DNA from 2 places in the Cupriavidus sp. 96C5-1 genome. Region 1 is predicted to be linked to the other one. Evidence: riboswitches for the same ligand, from Rfam matches in the RefSeq annotation. Region 1 holds a riboswitch; the other holds the start of a gene.
What was found. Region 1 has a riboswitch for glycine ahead of gcvT (glycine cleavage system aminomethyltransferase GcvT). Riboswitches for the same ligand answer to the same signal wherever they lie in the genome.
Positions count from the first base shown of each region.

Region 2: another riboswitch for glycine. It lies ahead of AC3FOF_RS31685 (D-amino acid dehydrogenase); the one in region 1 lies ahead of gcvT (glycine cleavage system aminomethyltransferase GcvT).

Region 1 is NZ_JBYOJU010000009.1:53,397-63,532, forward strand. It holds gene AC3FOF_RS12965 (DUF421 domain-containing protein) at 22-564, opposite strand; gene gcvP (aminomethyl-transferring glycine dehydrogenase) at 665-3,589, opposite strand; gene gcvH (glycine cleavage system protein GcvH) at 3,690-4,070, opposite strand; gene gcvT (glycine cleavage system aminomethyltransferase GcvT) at 4,171-5,298, opposite strand; glycine riboswitch at 5,397-5,540, opposite strand; glycine riboswitch at 5,562-5,649, opposite strand; gene AC3FOF_RS12985 (YMGG-like glycine zipper-containing protein) at 5,738-5,968, opposite strand; gene AC3FOF_RS12990 (UvrD-helicase domain-containing protein) at 6,197-8,287, shown strand; gene AC3FOF_RS12995 (peptidase associated/transthyretin-like domain-containing protein) at 8,571-9,338, opposite strand; gene AC3FOF_RS13000 (hypothetical protein) at 9,328-9,984, opposite strand.
Region 2 is NZ_JBYOJU010000037.1:24,460-34,595, forward strand. It holds gene AC3FOF_RS31665 (OsmC family protein) at 237-638, shown strand; gene AC3FOF_RS31670 (bifunctional alpha/beta hydrolase/OsmC family protein) at 725-1,957, opposite strand; gene AC3FOF_RS31675 (FKBP-type peptidyl-prolyl cis-trans isomerase) at 2,384-2,788, shown strand; partial or broken gene hfq (RNA chaperone Hfq) at 3,073-3,295, opposite strand; glycine riboswitch at 3,660-3,784, shown strand; gene AC3FOF_RS31685 (D-amino acid dehydrogenase) at 3,833-5,155, shown strand; gene AC3FOF_RS31690 (LysR substrate-binding domain-containing protein) at 5,253-6,176, shown strand; gene AC3FOF_RS31695 (MFS transporter) at 6,586-7,893, shown strand; gene AC3FOF_RS31700 (M20 aminoacylase family protein) at 7,956-9,149, shown strand; gene AC3FOF_RS31705 (winged helix-turn-helix transcriptional regulator) at 9,235-9,594, opposite strand; gene AC3FOF_RS31710 (hypothetical protein) at 9,671-10,057, shown strand; gene AC3FOF_RS31715 (acyl-CoA synthetase) at 10,121-10,136, opposite strand, start outside.

The DNA of each region.
Region 1 (10,136 bases):
GGGGACTACCTGACGCCGGCTTCAGACCGGCGTGTCGTTGCTGTCGTTATCCGGGGCGCGCCACAGGGAGCTGGCAGCGTCGCGCGGAGTTTGGGGGACTTCCTTCTTCACCATCACGCTGATGGTGCCGTCGTTCTCGAGGATGGCGAAATGCACATCCGCCACCCGCTGGCAGCCGGCATGGCGCAGCGCCTTATGCAGGTCGTCCCGGGTGATATAGGCGTTCTTCATCACGTCGGGATAAACGTGTCCTTCGTGCACCAGCACCTGCGGGCGCCCCTCGACCACGTTCTCGAAGCGCCGGCTGCGCCAGCTCAGCCAGGCCAGCACGAGGTTGGCGCCGACCAGCGTCACTGCCAGGATCAGCCCGGCGGTGACGGAGTTGTCCCCCGCGTTCATGGAATTCTGCACCGCGTTGGACAGCACCAGCAGCAGCACCAGGTCGAGCGATGTGAGCTGCCCGATCTGGCGCTTGCCGGAGAGGCGCAGCAACACCAGCAGGCTGCCGTAGACGATCAGTCCGCGCAGGACGAATTCCCACCAGGGGGCGCTGAGATTCCACATGGATGCTCCGTTCGCGAGGCGCGGCCGGGTGGCCGCGCTACCGCTTCGAGCATAGCGCGTTGGCGGGATCGCGGCTGCCGGCCACGGCCTGCCGACGGGCTCAGGCCTGGTCGGCGTACTCGCTCATCGGCACGCAGGCGCAGAACAGGTTGCGGTCTCCGTACACGTTGTCCGCGCGGCCGACCGGCGGCCAGTACTTCTGCGTGCGCAGGGAGGCCACCGGGTAGGCGGCTTCCTGGCGCGTGTACTTGTGCTCCCAGGCGTCGGCGGTGATCACCGCGGCGGTGTGCGGCGCGTTCTTCAGCGGGTTGTCCTCGCGGTCGAAGCTGCCGTCCTCCACGCGGCCGATCTCGGCGCGAATGGCGATCATGGCGTCGATAAAGCGGTCCAGCTCGTGCAGGGCCTCGCTCTCGGTCGGCTCGATCATCAGCGTGCCCGGCACCGGGAAGCTCATGGTGGGGGCGTGGAAGCCGTAGTCCATCAGGCGCTTGGCCACGTCCTCGTTGGAGATGCCGGTGGTCTTCTGCAGCGGGCGCAGGTCCAGGATGCACTCGTGCGCCACCAGGCCGTGCTGGCCGGTGTAGAGCACGGGGAAGTAGGGCGACAGGCGGCGCGCCACATAGTTGGCGGCCAGGATGGCGTTCTCGGTGGCGGCGGTCAGGCCGGCCGAACCCATCATGGCGATATACATCCACGAGATCGGCAGGATGCTGGCCGAGCCGAACGGCGCGGCGGACACGCCGCCGATGCCGCGGTCGTCGCGGCGATAACCCACGCTGTCCTGGTTGGGCAGGAAGTCGGCCAGGTGCGCGCCGACCGCCACCGGGCCGACGCCCGGGCCGCCGCCGCCGTGGGGGATGCAGAAGGTCTTGTGCAGGTTCAGGTGGGACACGTCGCCGCCGAACTGGCCCGGCGCGGCGGTGCCGACCATGGCGTTCATATTGGCGCCGTCCACATAGACCTGGCCGCCGTGCCGGTGCACGATGTCGCAGATCTGCTGCACGCCCTGCTCGAACACGCCATGCGTGGACGGGTAGGTGATCATGATCGCGGCGAGGTTCCTGCTGTGCTGATCGGCCTTCTTCGCCAGGTCTTCCAGGTCGACGTTGCCGTTCTCGTCACAGGCCACCACCACCACCTTCATGCCGGCCATCTGCGCCGAGGCGGGATTGGTGCCGTGCGCCGAGGAGGGGATCAGGCAGATGTCGCGATGGCTTTCGCCGCGGCTGGCATGGTAGGCATGGATGATCAGCAGGCCGGCGTACTCGCCCTGCGAGCCGGCGTTGGGCTGCAGGCTCACCGCGGCGTAGCCGGTGGCGGCGCACAGCATGGCTTCGAGCTGGTCGATCATCTCGCGGTAGCCGACCGTCTGGTCGAGCGGCGCGAACGGGTGGACCTTGCTGAATTCGGGCCACGTCACCGGGATCATCTCGCTGGTGGCGTTGAGTTTCATGGTGCACGAGCCCAGCGGGATCATGGTGCGGTCCAGCGCCAGGTCCTTGTCGGCCAGCATGCGCAGGTAGCGCAGCATTTCGTGCTCGGCGTGGTGCGTGTTGAACACCGGGTGGGTCAGGTAGGCGCTCTGGCGGGCCAGGCCGGCCGGGTAGGCGTCCTGCGCGGCGGCCTCCAGTGCGTCGAAATCGGGCACCGGCTTGCCGTGGGCGAAGATCTCCAGCAGGGCGGCCACGTCTTCGCGCGCGGCGGTTTCGTCCAGCGAGATGCCGATGCGGGTGGCGCCGGCGTGGCGCAGGTTGATGCCGCGGGCCGTGGCCGCCGCGTGCAGGGCCTCGGTGTTGAAGCCGGTTTCCAGCGTCAGCGTGTCGAAGAAGGTGGCGTTGGTGCGCGCATAGCCGAGCTGTTCCAGGCCGCCGGCCAGCGTGGCCGTCAGGCGGTGCACGCGTTGCGCGATGCGCTTGATGCCTTGCGGGCCGTGGTACACGGCGTACATGGACGCCATCACCGCCAGCAGTACCTGTGCGGTACAGATATTGGAGGTGGCCTTCTCGCGGCGGATATGCTGCTCGCGCGTCTGCAGGGCCAGCCGGTACGCCTTGTTGCCTTGCGCGTCGATGGTCACGCCCACCAGCCGGCCGGGCATGGAGCGCTTGAACGCATCCTTGACCGCCATATAGCCGGCGTGCGGGCCGCCGAAGCCGAGCGGCACGCCGAAGCGCTGCGAGTTGCCCACCGCCACGTCGGCGCCCCATTCGCCGGGCGCGGCGATCAGGGTCAGCGCCAGCAGGTCGGCGGCAGCCACCACCAGGCCGCCGGCGGCGTGCACGGCGTCGGCGATGGCGCGGTAGTCGGCGACGTCACCGTTGACGCCGGGGTATTGCAGCAGCACGCCGAAGGCATGGGCGCCGGCGGCTTCCGAAGCGGGGCCGACCTTGACCTCGATGCCTAGCGGCAGGGCGCGGGTGCGTATCACTTCCAGCGTTTGCGGCAGTACGTCGTCGGCCACGTAGAAGGTGCTGGAAGCGTGCTTGTTGACGCGCTGCAGCAGCGTCATGGCTTCGGCAGCGGCGGTGCCTTCGTCCAGCATCGAGGCGTTGGCGATGTCCAGGCCGGTCAGGTCGGTCACCATCTGCTGGAAGTTCAGCATGGCTTCCAGGCGGCCCTGGGAGATCTCTGGCTGGTAGGGCGTGTAGGCGGTGTACCAGGCCGGGTTCTCGAAGATGTTGCGCAGCACCACGCCCGGGGTCAGGGTGTTGTAGTAGCCCTGGCCGATAAAGCTCTTGAACACGCGGTTCTTGCTCGCCAGGCCGCGCAGCTTGGCCAGCGCGGCCTCCTCGCTGAGCGGCTCGGTGAACTGGCCCAGCGGCATGCCGTCGCGGCGGCGGATGGCGGCGGGGATGACGGCGTCGATCAGCGCGGCGCGGTTGTCATAGCCAAGCACCTTCAGCATGTGCTGCTGTTCGGCGTCGTCGGGGCCGATATGTCGGGAGGCGAAGGCGTCGCGCGCCTCCAGTTCGGCCAGCGTGGGCCGGGCAGCTTGGGCGGCGGTCATGGGCAGAGGGGCGTTCATGGCAAGGATCTCGTGGGAGCGGTGCGGCGGGTGGTCGGCCCGGCCGCGTCGCGGCAATCTTTATCCGTCACTCCCGTGGCGCGGGAATGACGATCTGGCATCAGGCGCCGACGTTGGCCTTGTAGGCGTCGGCCGACATCAGGCCGTTCACGTCGTCGCTGTTGGCCGGCTTGAGCTTGAACAGCCAGGCGTCGAAGGCATCGGCATTGACGCTTTCGGGGGCTGCGGCGGCGGCATCGTTGATGGCGATCACTTCGCCAGCCACCGGGGCGTAGATGTCGGACGCGGCCTTGACCGATTCCACCACGGCCAGCGCGTCGCCGGCACCGACCGACTTGCCCACTTCCGGCAGTTCCAGGAAGACGATGTCGCCCAGCGCGTCCTGCGCGTGGTCGGTGATGCCGATGGTCAGGGTGCCGTCGGCTTCGACGCGCACCCACTCATGGGACTCGGTGTATTTCAGGTCGGCGGGGAAATTCATGGGATTCTCCAGATTCAATTTGTTATTCAGCGCCTGCCGGAGGGTGTCGATGGTCGACGGGGAAACCGCCGGCAGGCGCGCTGTGACCGGGTGCGAGCGTTCAGCTCACGAGTGCCTTGCCATTGCGCACAAACGGCAGTTTAACCACAGTCGCGGCGAGTTTGCGGTCGCGGATCTCGACCTGCACCTCGGCGCCGATGGCCACATCGCGCGGCAGGCGGGCAAAAGCGATGGATTGGGACAGCGACGGGCTGAAGGTGCCGCTGGTGATCTCGCCGTCGCCGGCGGGGGTGATGACCTTCTGATGGGCGCGCAGCACGCCGCCTTTATCGCGCAGGATCAGGCCGACGAACTGCTGGGTCTGGCCCGCGGCGACCAGCGCCGCCTTGCCGGTGAAATCGCGTTCGCTTTGCAGGTCCACGGTCCAGGCCAGGCCGGCGTTGAGCGGCGAAGTGTGGATGTCCATGTCCTGCCCGTACAGGTTCATGCCGGCTTCCAGGCGCAGCGTGTCGCGCGCGCCCAGGCCGGCCGGCGCCACGCCGGCGGCGATCAGCTTTTCCCACAGGCCAGCGACGTTCGCGGCGGGCACCACCAGTTCGAAGCCGTCTTCGCCGGTGTAACCGGTGCGCGCGACCATGACTTCGCCCAGGGCGGGGTCCTGCACCACCACGGCGTTGAACGGCTTCAGGGCTTCGCTGGGCTGCGTGGAGGGAAAGGCGCTCCAGACCTTGGCGCGGGCGTTGGGGCCCTGCACGGCGACGATGGCCAGCGGCGCGACGCCGTCGGGGGCGTTGTCGCCGCGGCGCGGGGTGATTTTCACGCCGCTGTTGGTGGCGGCGTTGCGGGCCGCGATCCATTCGATATCGTTGTTCGCGGTGCCGGCGTTGACCACCAGGCGGAACCGGTCTTCGGCGAAGAAGTAGACGATCAGGTCGTCGATGGCGCCGCCCTTTTCGTCGAGCATGCAGGAGTACAACGCCTTGCCCGGCGTTTGCAGCTTGTCCACATTGTTGGCCAGCAGGCCGCGCAGGAAGGCACGCACGTGCACGCCATCGAGATCGACCACGCACATGTGGGAGACATCGAACATGCCGGCATCGCCGCGCACGGCCTTGTGTTCCTCGATCTGGGAGCCGTAGTTGACCGGCATGTCCCAGCCGCCGAAATCGACCATGCGGGCGCCGAGGGCGCGGTGGATAGCATTGAGGGGCGTGGCCTGGAGCGTCATGGAATCCTCGGGGGAAGGCAAATCTCGGTTCGAAAACGAAAAAAGGGCCATCCGCCACAGGATTCGACGCGCATGGCGCTGCCAAATCCGCTGCGGCGGATGACCCCTCTGTCCTCGATACCTGAGAGATTACAAGGCGGGTCCGGTTGGGCCCGGGCCTTGCGCGCCCCTTCGGTGGGCACGCTCACCATCTATTCGACCATGTCGAAAAATGGCGGGTGCCGCTCTCCAGAGTACGGCGTGCATCGTGTGCCTGTTGCAAGCCGATCCAACCAGTCCATGGTGCCTGAGAGTTTTCGGGTGATACCCCTTCGGCGGCGCAGGATTCGCGCGCTCTCCCGGTCGGATGCGCGCAATTTACGGGAGCGCCCCGGCTTTGTCAACGCGGTCCGCGCCGACCCCGGCGCCATGGGAACGGCGCAAGGGCAGGGCGGCTCGCCTACCTCCTGCGAGGGTTGTCGGTCGTGACGTTACCGATCACGCCGCCAACCGCGGCGCCGCCGAGCGTGCCCAGCGCGTCACCGCCGGTCAGCACCGCACCGCCGACCGCGCCCACGCCGGCACCGATCGCGGTGTTACGTTGCTTGGGACTCATGTCGGCACAGCCGGCCATGCTCGCTACCGCGATACCGATCAAGGCCACCTTGCCCAGGGATTGCAGGGTCTTCATGATTCGCTCCAATGTATCGTGACATGCATCCGGCACGCAGCGCACACGTGCGGACATGAAAATTAGACGGTGCCGGCATGCCCATGGCTCCGGACCTTACGAAGTGTTACTTCCTCCCTGCCGGGCCACTTTCATTGCCGCGGAGGCGCCTCGGCCGCGTGTTAGCATCCACCCTCCGCCCAGCCAGCGCGCGCCTCCGCGTTGCACATCCGTCACTTCCCGCCACGTATGACCCACGGACTCAATCCTGCCCAATCCGAAGCCGTTCGCTATCTCGACGGCCCCTGCCTGGTGCTGGCCGGCGCCGGTTCGGGCAAGACGCGGGTGATCACGCAGAAAATCGCCCACCTGATCGAGGACAAAGGCTTCCAGCCCAGGCACATCGCCGCGGTGACCTTTACCAACAAGGCCGCCAAGGAGATGCAGGAGCGCATCGCCAAGCTGATGGAGGGCAAGACCACGCGCGAGGGCAAGCGCATCCCCATCAAGCAGATCACCGTCAGCACCTTCCACTCGCTGGGCGTGCAGATCCTGCGGGCCGAGGCAGAGCACGTGGGCCTGAAGCCGCGCTTTTCCATCATGGATTCGGACGATTGCTTCGGTCTGGTGCAGGAGCAGCTCGCCACCACCGACAAGAAGCTGATCCGCAATGTGCAGAGCACCATCTCCCTGTGGAAGAACGGCATGGTCGATCCGGAGACCGCCATCGCCGAGGCCGCCAACGCCGACGATCACCAGGCGGCGCTGATCTACCGCAACTACGTGGCCACGCTGCATGCCTACCAGGCGGTGGATTTCGACGACCTGATCCGCCTGCCGGCCGAGCTGTTCGCTCGCAACGAGGAGGTGCGCCTGCGCTGGCAGAACCGGCTGCGCTACTTCCTCGTGGACGAGTACCAGGACACCAACGCCTGCCAGTACCAGTTGCTCAAGCAACTCGCCGGCGGCTCGCACCTGCGCGCGCCGGCCTTCACCGCGGTGGGCGACGACGACCAGGCCATCTACGGCTGGCGTGGCGCCACGCTGGACAACCTGCGTCTGCTGCAGACCGATTTCCCCGACCTGAAGGTGGTCAAGCTGGAGCAGAACTACCGCTCCACCGTGCGCATCCTGGAGGCGGCCAACGCGGTCATCTCCAACAATCCCAAGCTGTTCGACAAGAAGCTGTGGAGCGAGCACGGCATGGGAGATGCCATCGCCATCAACCCGATGAACGATGAGGAGCACGAGGCGGAATCCGTGGTGTTCCGGCTTTCCGCCCACAAGTTCGAGCGGCGCGCGCAGTTCCGCGACTACGCCATCCTGTATCGCGGCAACCACCAGGCGCGGCTGTTCGAGCAGATCCTGCGCCGCGAGCGCATTCCCTATGTGCTGTCGGGCGGGCAGAGTTTCTTCGACAAGGCCGAGATCAAGGACATCTGCGCCTACCTGCGCCTGATCGCCAACCCGGACGACGATCCTGCCTTTATCCGCGCCATCACCACGCCGAAACGTGGCGTGGGCAACGCCACGCTGGAAGTGCTGGGCACCTTCGCCGGCCAGGCCAAGGTGTCGCTGTTCGAGGCGGCCATGATGGGCGGCATCGAGGGCAAGCTGCAGCCGCGCCAACTGGAGCCGCTGCGGGTGTTTTGCGAGGCCATGGTGCGCCTGGCCGGCCGCGCGGCCAGCGATCCCGCCACCGAAGTGCTCGACGACCTGATGGAAGGCATCCACTACGAGGCCTACCTCTACGACACCTTTGACGAGCGCCAGGCCCAGTCGCGCTGGACCAACACGCTGGAATTCCTCGACTGGCTCAAGCGCAAGGGCACCAAGCCGGAAGCCACCGGCGAAGGCGAGGAGGCCACCGGCTTCGACACCGCCGATGGCTTTGGCGACGAAGGCAAGAACCTGCTCGAGCTGACCCAGACGGTTGCGCTGATGAGCATGCTCGAAGGCCGCGAGGAAGACCCGGACGCGGTGCGCCTGTCGACGCTGCATGCCTCCAAGGGGCTGGAATATCCGCACGTGTTCCTGGTCGGCGTGGAGGAGGGCATCCTGCCCCATTGCCGCGAAGACGAGGACATGACCGACGAAAAGATCGAGGAAGAGCGCCGGCTGATGTACGTGGGCATCACCCGCGCCCAGCGCAGCCTGCACATCAGCTGGTGCAAGAAGCGCAAGCGCGCCCGCGATACCTATTCCTGCGAGCCCTCACGCTTTATCGGCGAGATGAAGCTGGAGGAAGCCCCCGCGCCGGTGGACGAAACCCCGGCCATGAGCCCGAAGGACCGGCTCGCCGGGCTCAAGGCGCTGCTCGGCAAGCCCGCGGCTTCGTAAGCCGGCCATGCCCCGCGCCGGCACGGCGTACAAAGTCGATACATCGTCATACAAGGAAGACAAGACCCCGGCATGCGGCACGCATAACATCACCGATGCCCGGCTCGTTTCTTGAGCGGGCGCCGCGCCGATTCGTCCCTTCGTCTCGGCGTGGCCGGGCAGCATGCCCGACTTCTTCCCTGTTCAGCGCCTCCGCACTTCAGTGTCCGGGGGCGTTTTTTTGGCGCTGCCGCCGGGCCGCGTGACCGGGAAAGCGGCGGCGGATGCCAAAGCCGGATCCAGGTCAGGCGCGCACGATTCCCACCGTGAACTCGCCTTCCAGCGTGCCCAAGGCATCCTGCATCCGCCGTACCCGCACCAGGCCCGGGTGCGTGCCCGCAATCGGGTCCTGGCTGTTCACGAACGGCGAGGCGCCGCGCGCGCGGTAGGCGGGATGGCCGAGATGCACTTCGCGGTTCAGCGTCTCGTCGAAGAACAGCTGGCTGGTCAGCACCTCCCTCTGGCCCAGATGGATCTTGAGATGGATATGCACCGCGCGTGGCGCGTACCAGCCGGGATAGATCGTCACGAATCGGGCGCTGCCATCGGCCCCGGTGGGCTGCACGCCCCGCAGGAAGCGCGCGGCGCTGGTGGGCGCGGCATGCATGCCGCCTTCGCCGTGGGCGCCGCCGGGCGGCGGCGGCATGCTGGCCAGGTCATAGCCGCTATAGCTGCCGCCGGCATCGCAATGCCAGATGCTTGCCTGCGCGCCTTCTACCGGCGCGCAGCCGCGGCCGGTATCCAGCACGATCAGCCGCAGCCGTAGCAACTGGCCCGGGCGGCCATCCCGGATATCGCTGCGCACCAGCGCCTGGTCGATATAGAAGGGCCCCTCGGTCAGGGCAGGAGTCAGCAGGCAGGCCGCCGGCGCGGGCTGCGCGGCAGGCAGTGGCTGGGCCGCGGGATTGCCGGCCCATCCCGCCACACCGGCGCCGAGCACGCCACCGAGAAAGCGGCGGCGCCCGGCGCTGGCGGCCTCGTCGCCGGGGTGAACGTGGTCTTTACTGCGCATCGCGTTTTCCTTGCCAGCGCGGGGCCGCAGCGCCGGGTACGTCGTCAGGGCCAGGCGCGGCAAAGGCGCAAGGCATTGGCCCCGGTCCGGGCCTCCTGCCGGTCATGGGCCCGGGCCCGTCTGCCATTGCACCGTGAAAGAGGCCGGGGGGCATCGGCCCGAACGGGCCCGCGGGCGCCAATCCCAGCCAGCGGGCGCCTTCCGGCATGGCGCGCAGGTGTTTGCGCTGGCCGGGATCCAGACTTTCGTCAAAGGCAATCCAGCGGTCGCGCACGGCGCGGCGATCCTTGTCGAGGGCATCGTGCAGGCGGTCTTCGCGCTCCGCGCGGGCGCGCAGCGACGACGCCGGCGCATCTGCCGCATCCGGGTCGCCGCCCTCGCGGATCAGGCGTGCACGCAGTTCCAGCGCATGGGCATGCGCTTCGCGCGCGGCGGCGCGGGCGGCTTGCCACAGGGCGGTCTGGGCCGGCGTCAGTGCCAGCGTGTCGCGCAGCGACACTGGCACCGGCGGCTGGGCCGGCCCGGCCAGTGCCGGCGCGCCGGTCTGCAGCGCGTGCGCGGGCAGCGCCATGGCGCCGGCGGCGCAGAGTACGCCGAGAGAAACGAGGGTGCGCAGGCGGGGCAGCAAGGCTTGTGGCTGGGTCATAGGAGTCTCCATGGACGTCATGCGGGAGCGTTCCCCGGGCTTGCTGGCGCCATGCCGGCCCATGAAGCATAGTGGGCAATGGCAAGGCAAAGCGGCGACCGGATCGCCGGTATCCGGCGCAAGCGCGCCAAAGCAGCGGGTTAGCGACATGC
Region 2 (10,136 bases), on a different contig from region 1:
GCGCCCTCCCGAGTTTGCCGACCGGTACCTACAGTGTAGACGCCGCCCGATGCGGCGGCATCGAGCTTGCGATGGATCCCGCCGAATGCCCACCGGCACGCCAAAGTGAGCCTGGTTGCGCTGCGCGTGCAGGAGGTACGTAGCAAACAGAGCCACGCGGGCCTTCCCCACTTGCACGCTCCTGCGTAACATCCCATCCATCGGTCCCATCGACCAACCCATGGAATTGAATTGCCATGTCAAGCTCCCAAGCCACCGCCAGAATCGGCCAGGCCGATCCGAACTACCTGGTGCATCTCCAGGCCGGCACCCATCCGCTCGTCGGCGACGAATCCGCCGGGCTGGGGGGGACCGACCAGGGCCCGCCGCCCTTCGGCTTCGTGCTGTCCGGGCTGGTCTCGTGCACAGCCATCACCCTGAAGATGTACATGGAGCGCAAGCAGTGGCCGGCGGCGGAGATCGAGGTGACGGCTGTCTTCCAGGGCAAGGACGAGGCGCGTTTCATCCGGCGCGAAGTCAGGGTGAGCGCGGCCGGGCTGGGTGAAGCCGAACGCAAGCGGCTGGCGGAAATCTGCGAGCGCACGCCGGTGACGCTGTTCCTGAAGGCGGCATCGCGGATCGAGACGACCCTGGTCTGAGGCCACGGCGGACAGCGGCGCGCGCCGACAGCCGCAGGAGCAGCCACGGCTCTGCTCCTGCGGCTGGGTCCCTTGCCGCCGGCCGCCTATGCTGGGGCCGTCGCCGCCAGATGGGTGCGCACCACCACTTCGGAATGCAGGGTACGGTGCACCGGGCATTTGTCGGCAATCTCCAGCAAGGAAGCACGCTGAGCCTCGTCCAGCGGACCCTGCATGGTGATCTCCCGCTCGATCCAGTCGATCTTGCCTTCGGTCGTGGCGCATTCCGCGCAGTCGGCCGCGTGGATTTTTTCGTGGCGCAATGCCACTGCCACATGCTCCAGTGGCAGGCCCTTGCGCTCGGCGTACATGCGCATGGTCATGGCGGTACAGGCGCCCAGCGCGGCCAGCAGAAAATCGTAGGGCGCCGGGCCGCCATTCAGGCCGCCGAAGGAAACCGGCTCGTCGGCCAGCAGCCGGTGCGGCCCCGCGGTGATGCGCTGCTGGTACTTGCCGGCGTGGTTCTCCTCCACGCGCACCAGCCCTTCCTCGGCCACCGCGGCCGGCACCTCGAGCGTATCGATGCCGAGATAGCGCTGGCTCCATGCGGCGATGGTGTTGGCCACATAGACAGCGTCCTCCTTGCGTGTGAGCAGGTGGTCGGCGCGGTCCAGCGAGACAAAGCTCTTCGGGTGCTTGGCGGCAATGAAGATCTGGGTGGCATTGTCGATGCCGACGGTATCGTCCTGCGGCGCATGCATGACCAGCAGCGCCTTGCGCAGCTTCGCCACGCTATCGAGCAGCTTCTGCTCAGCCACATCCTCGATGAACTGCTGCTTGATCCGGAACGGACGGCCGGCAAGGCTGACCTCCGCCTCGCCTTCCGATTCGATGCGGGCAGCCTGGTCGCCGAACAGGCCGACCACATGGCCGGGATCGCTCGGCGCGGCGATGGCGACCACGGCCTTGGCCTCCGGTATGCCCTGCGCGGCGCTCAGCACGGCTGCGCCGCCTAGGCTATGGCCGATCAGCAAGGCGGGCGCCCGGTGATGCTGCCGCAGATAGTCCGCCGCCGCCAGCAGGTCAGCCACGTTGGAGGAAAAATTGGTATTGGCGAAGTCGCCGCCGCTGCCGCCAAGGCCGGTGAAATCGAAGCGCAGGACGGCAATGCCGTGTGCCGTCAGCGCCTGCGCGATCCGCGTCGCTGCCAGCACATCCTTGCCGCAGGTGAAGCAATGGGCGAACAAGGCGAAGGTGCGTACCGGCCCGGCCGGTAAATCCAGCCGCGCGGAGAGTAGCTGACCGTCACTTCCCGGGAACTGCAGGCGCTGGGCTTCCATGGATATCCTCATGCATGACGCAAGCTGAATGAGGTTCCCACTGTAGCCAAGTTTGCGGCCGGGTGCTACTGGCTGCGCATGCGCGGCAACATGGCGCGCAGCAGGTACGGGCTGAAGCCTTTTGCCTCCCTGGTGGAGATAGCTGGCGTCATTGTCGCTTCGCCTTGCCGGGGCAGAACTGCCGGCATGGTATGGGAAGTCCGTGCCAGGCATCAGCAGCGTGTCCAGTCCGCATGGCGTAATTTACAGGGCGCCATGGCACAAATCAGGCTGGCTGAGACCGGAAAGACGTCCGGCGCCCGGCATGGCGCAGCGCTCCGGTCAGCGCAGGCCCAGGGGAGATCCGCATCCGGTTTAAGATGCTACCTTTCCGGCCTGTCCAGCCGCTCGCCTCCCAACCAGTCAACACCAACAGACAACAGACTCATGAAGAAGATTGCCCTGCTACTCGCCGCCGTTGGAATGGCCTCCCTCGCCCATGCAGCCGCCCCCGCGGTCGAAACCCTGCCCTCCGGCATGTCCATCCAGCACATCGTCAAGGGTACGGGTGCGACGCCCAAGGCCTCGGATGTGGTCAAGGTGCACTATCGCGGCACGCTGACCGACGGCACCGAGTTCGACAGCTCCTACAAGCGCGGCCAGCCCATTTCCTTCCCCCTGAACCGCGTGATCCCGTGCTGGACCGAAGGCGTGCAGAAGATGCAGGTTGGCGGCAAGGCCAAGCTGGTCTGCCCGGGACCGACCGCCTATGGCTCGCGCGGCGTGCCGGGCACGATTCCGCCCAACGCCACGCTGAACTTCGAAGTCGAGCTGCTCGGTATCGGCAACTGACCAGGGCGGATCCATCGCCATGTCGCGTCCCCGGCCGCCCGGCCGGGGCATGGCGGTTGAGGCCGGCGCTGGTCCGCGCACGGACCAGCGCCGTGAAGAAAGGCCACGATTTCGCCCGACCTGGGCAAAACGGCAGCCCGGCGCGGCTGCCGGCGAACGTGGCGAGAACGGCGGGAGCTACTCGTTGCCGCCGCCAAGCGCCAGCGGACGGCGTTTTCGCGTCACCACCAGAGGCGTTTTGGTCTCGCCGTCGGTGTTGTTCGTGCGGGCCGGGCGCGCGGCGGAGGCAGCGGGCCGCGTCCCCGTGTCCAGCTGGATAGTGGATATCGCTTGCTTGTAGATCGCCTGCATGCCGCCAGGCGTGCTAAGCATCACTACGAACGGGTCGAACGACTCGATGGAGCCGATCAGCCTGATACCGTTGACCAGATAGACCTGAACACGCTTTCGCTCTTTGCGCAGTGTGTTCAGAAAGCCATTCTGCGGATTGGAGTCTTCGAGCTGCATTGGATATCGGAAATTGGAACATGCGGGGCGTGGCCGCTGGGTATGAGGTGTAGCGATGCACAACATCGGTGCCCGCACATTGGTGTAGCGCGCCCATGCTGCGCGCTCCGTAGCATGGCGCATCGCGGTAGTGGATGCCGGCCATTCTATCGCATGCCGGGATGCAGCACGGCTTGATAGTGGTCAAGCCGCTTCCGTTCGGCCGGCCAACTGCCCGGCGCGAGGCAGGGCCGGCCCCCATTGCGGTCACGCCTGCCCCATGTTAATGTGCGCCATCCAGGAGAACGAGGCGCCCCCGTCATATCTAGGCGGGCCCCTCTACCGAAGGCGTACCCCTGAAACGCTCAGGTGCAAAAGACTGGAGACCGATAAAACTGGAGAGCGCCGGACCGGATCACCAAGGTGAACGGCATGCGGCCGCCGAAGGGGCAAGCCGGTACCCGTGGCGGGTGCGGCGAATCTCTCAGGCAAAAGGACAGTGGGGGCAGACAGGCCGGATGGCCTGCCTGCCCCTTTTTGCTATCCGGAGCCTGAAGAATGAAAGTCATCGTAATGGGGGCCGGCGTGATCGGCATCGCCTCGGCGTGGTACCTGGCCCGTGCCGGGCATGAGGTGGTGGTGCTGGAGCGCAATGCGGGCGCCGCCCGGGAGACCAGCTTTGGCAATGGCGGCCAGATCTCGGTCAGCCATGCAGAGCCGTGGGCCAACCCGGCCGCGCCGCTGAAGATGCTGCGCTGGCTGGGGCGCGAAGATGCCCCGCTGCTGTTCCGCCTGCGCGCCGATCCGGCCCAATGGTCATGGGGCCTGAAGTTCCTGCGCGAGTGCTCGGCGAAACGCTCCACCCACAATATGATCCAGTTGCTCAACCTGGGCACCTACAGCCGCGCCAGCCTGCAGGCGCTGCGCGCGGAAACCGGCATCGAGTACGACCACCTGACCCGCGGCATCCTGCATTTCTACACCAGCCAGAAGGAATTCGACGCCGCCATCGAGCCGGCGCGCATCATGCGCGAACTGGGCTGCGAGCGGCGCGTGATCAGCCCGGAGGAAGTCGTGCGGCTGGAGCCGGCGCTGGCCAATATCGCGCCGCGCCTGGCTGGTGCCACCTATACCAGCGAGGATGAGTCCGGCGACGTACACCGCTTCACCACCGAACTGGCAGCCCGGTGCGAGGCGCTTGGCGTACGCTTGCGCTATGGCGTGCGGGTGCAGCGCCTGCATGCCGAAGGCGGCAGCATGCGCGGCGTGGAAATCGCCGACGAGACCGGCGGCTACCAGATCGAAAGCGCCGATGCCTATGTGCTGGCGCTGGGCAGCTTCAGCCCGATGCTGGCGCGCCCGCTGGGGGTGAAGCTGGACATCTATCCGGCCAAGGGCTACTCGGCGACGCTGCCTGTGCTCGACGGCGAGCGCGCGCCAAGCGTGAGCCTGACCGACGACGAATACAAACTGGTGTTCTCGCGTTTCGGCGACCGCCTGCGCATAGCGGGCACCGCCGAACTCAACGGCTATGCGATGGACCTGAACCCGGTGCGCTGCGAAGCCATCGTCAAGCGCACGCTGGACGTGTTCCCGGGCATGAGCCGGCCTGAACTGGCCAGGTTCTGGACCGGCCTGCGCCCCGCCACGCCGGGCAACGTGCCGTATATCGGCGGCTGCGCCATCGACGGCCTTTACCTGAACACTGGCCACGGCACGCTGGGCTGGACGCACGGCTGCGGCTCGGGCCGCGCCATCGCGGACATCATCAGCGGGCATGTGCCGGAGGTGGATTTCGCCTTCAGCGGCGCGCTGCCGACGCCTGCAACACACCGTCGGGCAACGCTGGCGGCAAGCCCGGCCAGCGTCACGACACACTAAGGCCGCCATCCGCCGCGCACGGCAGCGCCAGGCGCCCGGCCCCTTGGGCCGGGCGTTTTGCCGTTACCATCTCCGACCACGACTTTTGCAGGCCCCCATGAAGCTCAACCAGCTGCGCGCCCTGGCCGCCGTTGCCGAATCCGGCAGCATCCAGGAAGCCTCGCGCATCCTCCACCTGACGCAGCCGGCGCTGAGCAAAGCCATCAAGGAACTGGAGAGCAGCGTAGGCGCGGCGCTGTTCGTGCGTTCGAGCACAGGAATCCGCCTGACCCCCTACGGCCAGCGCCTGGTCACCCACGCGCGGCTGATCAGCGAGAACGTGCGCCGCGCGCGCGACGACCTGGAGGACATGAAAGGCACCGTGGCGAGCGAGATCACGGTGGGCGTGACGCCGGTCACCGCGATGATGCGGCCGATGGCGGCCTGCCTGAGCACCTTCCGCCGCGAGTTTCCCAATGCCCGCCTGCGCGTGCAGGAAATGCGGCCGACGCAGTTGCTGGAACACCTGCGCGAAGGCACCATGGATTTTGCCGTGACCTCGCAACTGCTGCCGGCGGACCGCGGGCTGGACTGCACCCAGGTCTGCCGCCTGCCCACCATCATCGCGGCGCGGCGTGGGCACCCTCTGCGCGCGGCGCGCTCGGTGCGCGCGCTGCAGCAGGCCGACTGGCTGGCGGCTGACCCGCTCTCCGATACGGCTTCGCCCTTCCATCAACTGTTCGCGGGCAACGGCCTGGACTCGCCCACGCGCGTGATCGAATGCTCGTCGATGGGACTGGCGCTGGAACTCTGCTGGCAGGTGGATACCCTGGTACTGCTATCCAGCGAATCGCGAGCCAGCAGGATCATCACCGAAACCATGGATTTCATCGACGTGGCCGAACCCGTGCCCGACCGCATCGTCTCGCTGGTCACGCGCGACCGGCACGTGCTGACGTGGGCCGCGGCACGCCTGCATGACGCCCTGCTGCAGGCGCTTGCCAGCCACTATCCGGCTTTGCACGAAGGCGCCGCGCCATAAACGGCGCCATTCCGGCGCCGCCAAACCCAATAAAAATCAAATAGTTACACCCAAGGGAAGCTGGCGGAAAGCGGTCAACCGACGCCGGCAGGGCGCCTGCCCTGCCGCCTGGGCCAACTGCGGACCACCGCCACGCCTCACCCTGACGCCCCCTTCCCTCTGTTTGGCCGCGCACGAGCCGGGTCGTCGACAGCACACATGCCGGCCACGCCGCCAGCCGGGTGCCAGTCTGCCACCCAGGCCGCATGGACGGGCACGGTGGCGGGTATCGCCCGCCATTCCCGATGCGCATACCCATGAAAAAAAGCGAAGTGCGTATCCGGGGCACGGCTCTTACCATGCCCCAACACCAAGAGAAACGGGGCCGCGCCGCACCCGTTCCCTATCTGGCCCACCCGAGGAGCAAAGCATGACCACCGCGCCCACCGCGCTATCCAGCCACGCCGGCAACGCGCCCGCCGCTATCGCAGTCGACCGGCCGCACTCGCGCCGCGCCGTCATCGCCGCCGCGATCGGCAATGGGCTGGAGGTATACGACTTCACCGTGTACAGCTTCTTCGCCGCCACCATCGGCAGGCTGTTCTTTCCGTCCAGCAGCCCGCTCGCGTCGCTGCTGCTGTCCTTTGCCACCTTTGGCGCCGGCTTCGTGATGCGCCCGCTCGGCGCGGTGCTGATCGGCAACCTGGCCGACCGGCGCGGACGCAAGGCGGCGCTCACGCTCACCATCCTGCTGATGAGCGCCGGCACGGCACTGATCGCCTTCACGCCCTCCCACGCCAGCATCGGCGTGGCCGCTACCGTGCTGGTGGTGCTCGGCCGGCTGCTGCAAGGCTTGTCGGCGGGCGGCGAAATCGGCGCCGCATCGGCCCTGCTGCTGGAATCCGCGACGAAGCGCAACCGCTGCTTCCTGGTGAGCTGGCAGGCCGCCACGCAAGGCGGCGCCGCGCTGCTCGGGGCGCTCACCGGCGCTGCCGTATCGGCCCTGCTCAGCCCCGAAGCCATGCACGACTGGGGCTGGCGCCTGCCGTTCCTGCTGGGCCTGCTGATCGCGCCGGTCGGCATGTATATCCGCCGCCATCTGCAGGAAACCCATGAAGGCGGCGGGCAGCACGCCGGCATCGGCGCGGTGTTCCGCGAGCACGGCCGCACGCTGCTGCTGGGCATGCTGCTGATGACCGGCAGCACCTCGTCGATGTACATCATGGTGTTCTACATGCCCACCTATCTGGTGAGCGCGCTGCACATGCCGCCGGTCACCGCCTTCCTGGCGGCGTGCATGGCTGGTCTCGCCATGCTGGTGGCAGCCCCTCTGTTCGGCAGGCTGGCCGACCGCCTGCCGCGCCGCAAGCCCTTGCTGTTTGCCGGCGGGCTGGCATCGACGGCGCTGGTGTACCCGAACTTCCTGCTGCTCTCGTCGGGCCCTGGCCTGCCGCTCACCGTGGCGCTGATCGGCGCCGCCGTGGCCCTGATGTCGGTCGGCAGCGGCGCGGGCGCCGCCCTGATGATGGAAGCCTTCCCGCGCCACCATCGCGCGACCGGCATGTCGGTGATGTACAGCCTGGGCGTGACGGTGTTCGGCGGCTTCGCCCCGCTGATCGTCACCTGGCTGATCGGTGCCACCGGCAGCAATATGGCGCCGGCCTGGTACCTGCTCGCCTCGGCGTGCATCAGCCTGTGCGCGCTGGCGCTGTTCCCCAGCCACCCTGGCCGCGACTGAAGCGCGGCAAGACACGGTTTCCCTGTCCGACATCCAACCGCACCATCGAGGATCGTACCGTCATGACCCAGAACCCGGGCAATGTCCCGTCCGCACTGATCGAATCCGCCGCGCGCTTCGCCGAGCTGCGCCACCGCATCCACGCCCATCCCGAGCTTGGCGCCGACGTGCCGCGCACGGCCGACATGGCTGCCGCGCTGCTGCGCGAGTGGGGCTACGACGTGCACACCGGCGTGGGCGGCCACGGCGTGGTGGCGCAACTGAAGCTCGGCAACGGCACCCGGCGCATCGGCATCCGTGCCGACATGGACGCGCTGCCGCTGCAGGAGCGCACCGGCCTGCCCTACGCCAGCCAGGTGGCCGGCCGCATGCACGCCTGCGGGCACGATGGCCACACCGCCACGCTGCTGGCCGCGGCCGAATACCTGGCGGCGACCCGCAACTTCGACGGCACGCTCAACCTGATCTTCCAGCCGGACGAGGAAGGCATGACCGGCGCGCTCGGCATGATGAACGACGGCCTGTTCGAACGCTTTCCCTGCGATGCGATCTACGCCTTCCACAATGCGCCGGGCCTCCCGGTAGGCATGGCGGTGGTGCAGAGCGGCCCGATGGGCGGCTCGTCGGACCGCGCCGCCATCACCTTCCGCGGCAAGGGCGGCCATGGGGCCATGCCCCACCGCGCCGCCGATCCGACGCTGGCCCTGGCGGCTACCGTGATGGCGCTGCAGGCCATCGTGGCGCGCAACGTGGCGCCGGTCGATGCCGGCGTGATCAGCGTGGGCCAGATGCAGGCCGGCAGCACCTACAACATCATCCCCGAGACCGCGACGCTGAAGCTGACCGTGCGCGCCACCGTGCCGGAAGTACGCGACCTGCTGGAAAGCCGCATCCGCGAGGTGGTGACGCACCAGGCCGCCTCCTATGGCGTGGCGGTGGACATCGATTATGAGCGCCTGGCGCCCGCGATCTGCAATACCGTGGAAGAGGCCGCCGTCGCCCGGCAGGCCGTGGCCAGCGTGCTGGGCAGCGACAAGGTGATCCAGGTGCCGCCGTCGATGCAGATGGGCAGCGAGGACTTCGCCTGGATGCTGGAGAAGGTGCCAGGCTGCTACTTCGCGCTGGGCAATGGCACCGGCGAGTGGGTCGGCTGCTCGATCCACAATGACGGCTACGACTTCAACGACCAGTTGATTCCGCTTGGCGCGGCATGCTGGGTCGCGCTGGCGGAAGGCTACCTGCGCAGCGGCGCCTGAGGCGCGCCACGGGCGGTGCCCAGCGCGCCGCCCAGAAGACCCTGGGGCGAACCTGCCCGGGCCTGATTGCCTCGCTCTCGCAGCCTCAGTCGCAAGCGTCCTCCCTGGCCCAGACTTCCAGCCGGTCCAGCACGCCGATCAGGCGCGCGCCCTTCGGGGATAGCTGGTAGACGGTGCCACGCGGAAACGTTGCGGTTGCCAGCCTGACGATCAGGCCGCGCAGCAGCAGCCCGTCCAGACGCTCGCTCAGCACCTTGGACGCAATCCCCGGCAGGCATTGCTCCAACTCGCCAAAACGCTTCTCCCCGGCCGACAGGTGCCAGAGCACCAGGGCATTCCAGCGGTGTCCGAGAAACGCCAGCCAGTCCTCGACCGGGCACTGGACAGGCCGGCGCGGGCATGGCTGTTCCGCTTCGATCCAGGCTGCATTGCCTTCCCCTGCCACATCCGCTCCTTCCCGTTTGGTAGGTACTGCACCGCCGCGCTACTGTCGCGGCTTTTCGACGGGAAGGATAACGCCAATGTACAAAGTGATGCACCCCAAGGGGATGAACGAAACGTTCGCGCGGGCGTTCAACAGCCGGGACCTGCGGAATCTGCTCTGCCTCTATGAGCCAGGCGCGAAGCTCTGCACCGACGGCACCGGCACCGTCCTGGGCGACGAGGCGCGGATCGCCGCGGCGCTGGAGCAGCTCCTGCTGCTGCCGGGCACCATGGTGTCGCGCAACCACTTCTGCATCGAGCATGGCGATATCGCACTGCTGCGGGCGGACTGGCGCCTGCTCGATACGGCCGGGACTTCGGTTGCCTGCGGCAGTTCGTGCGAGGTGGCGCGCAGGCAGGCCGATGGCAGCTGGCGCTATGTGATCGACCATGCGGTGGGCGCCGGACTGCCTGCCCTGCCCTGAATCCGAGCCGGGCCTCGCGGGCAGCCTGCACAAGGCTGCCCGCGCGGGCCCCGGCATCCGGCCTTACACGTCGATCGCC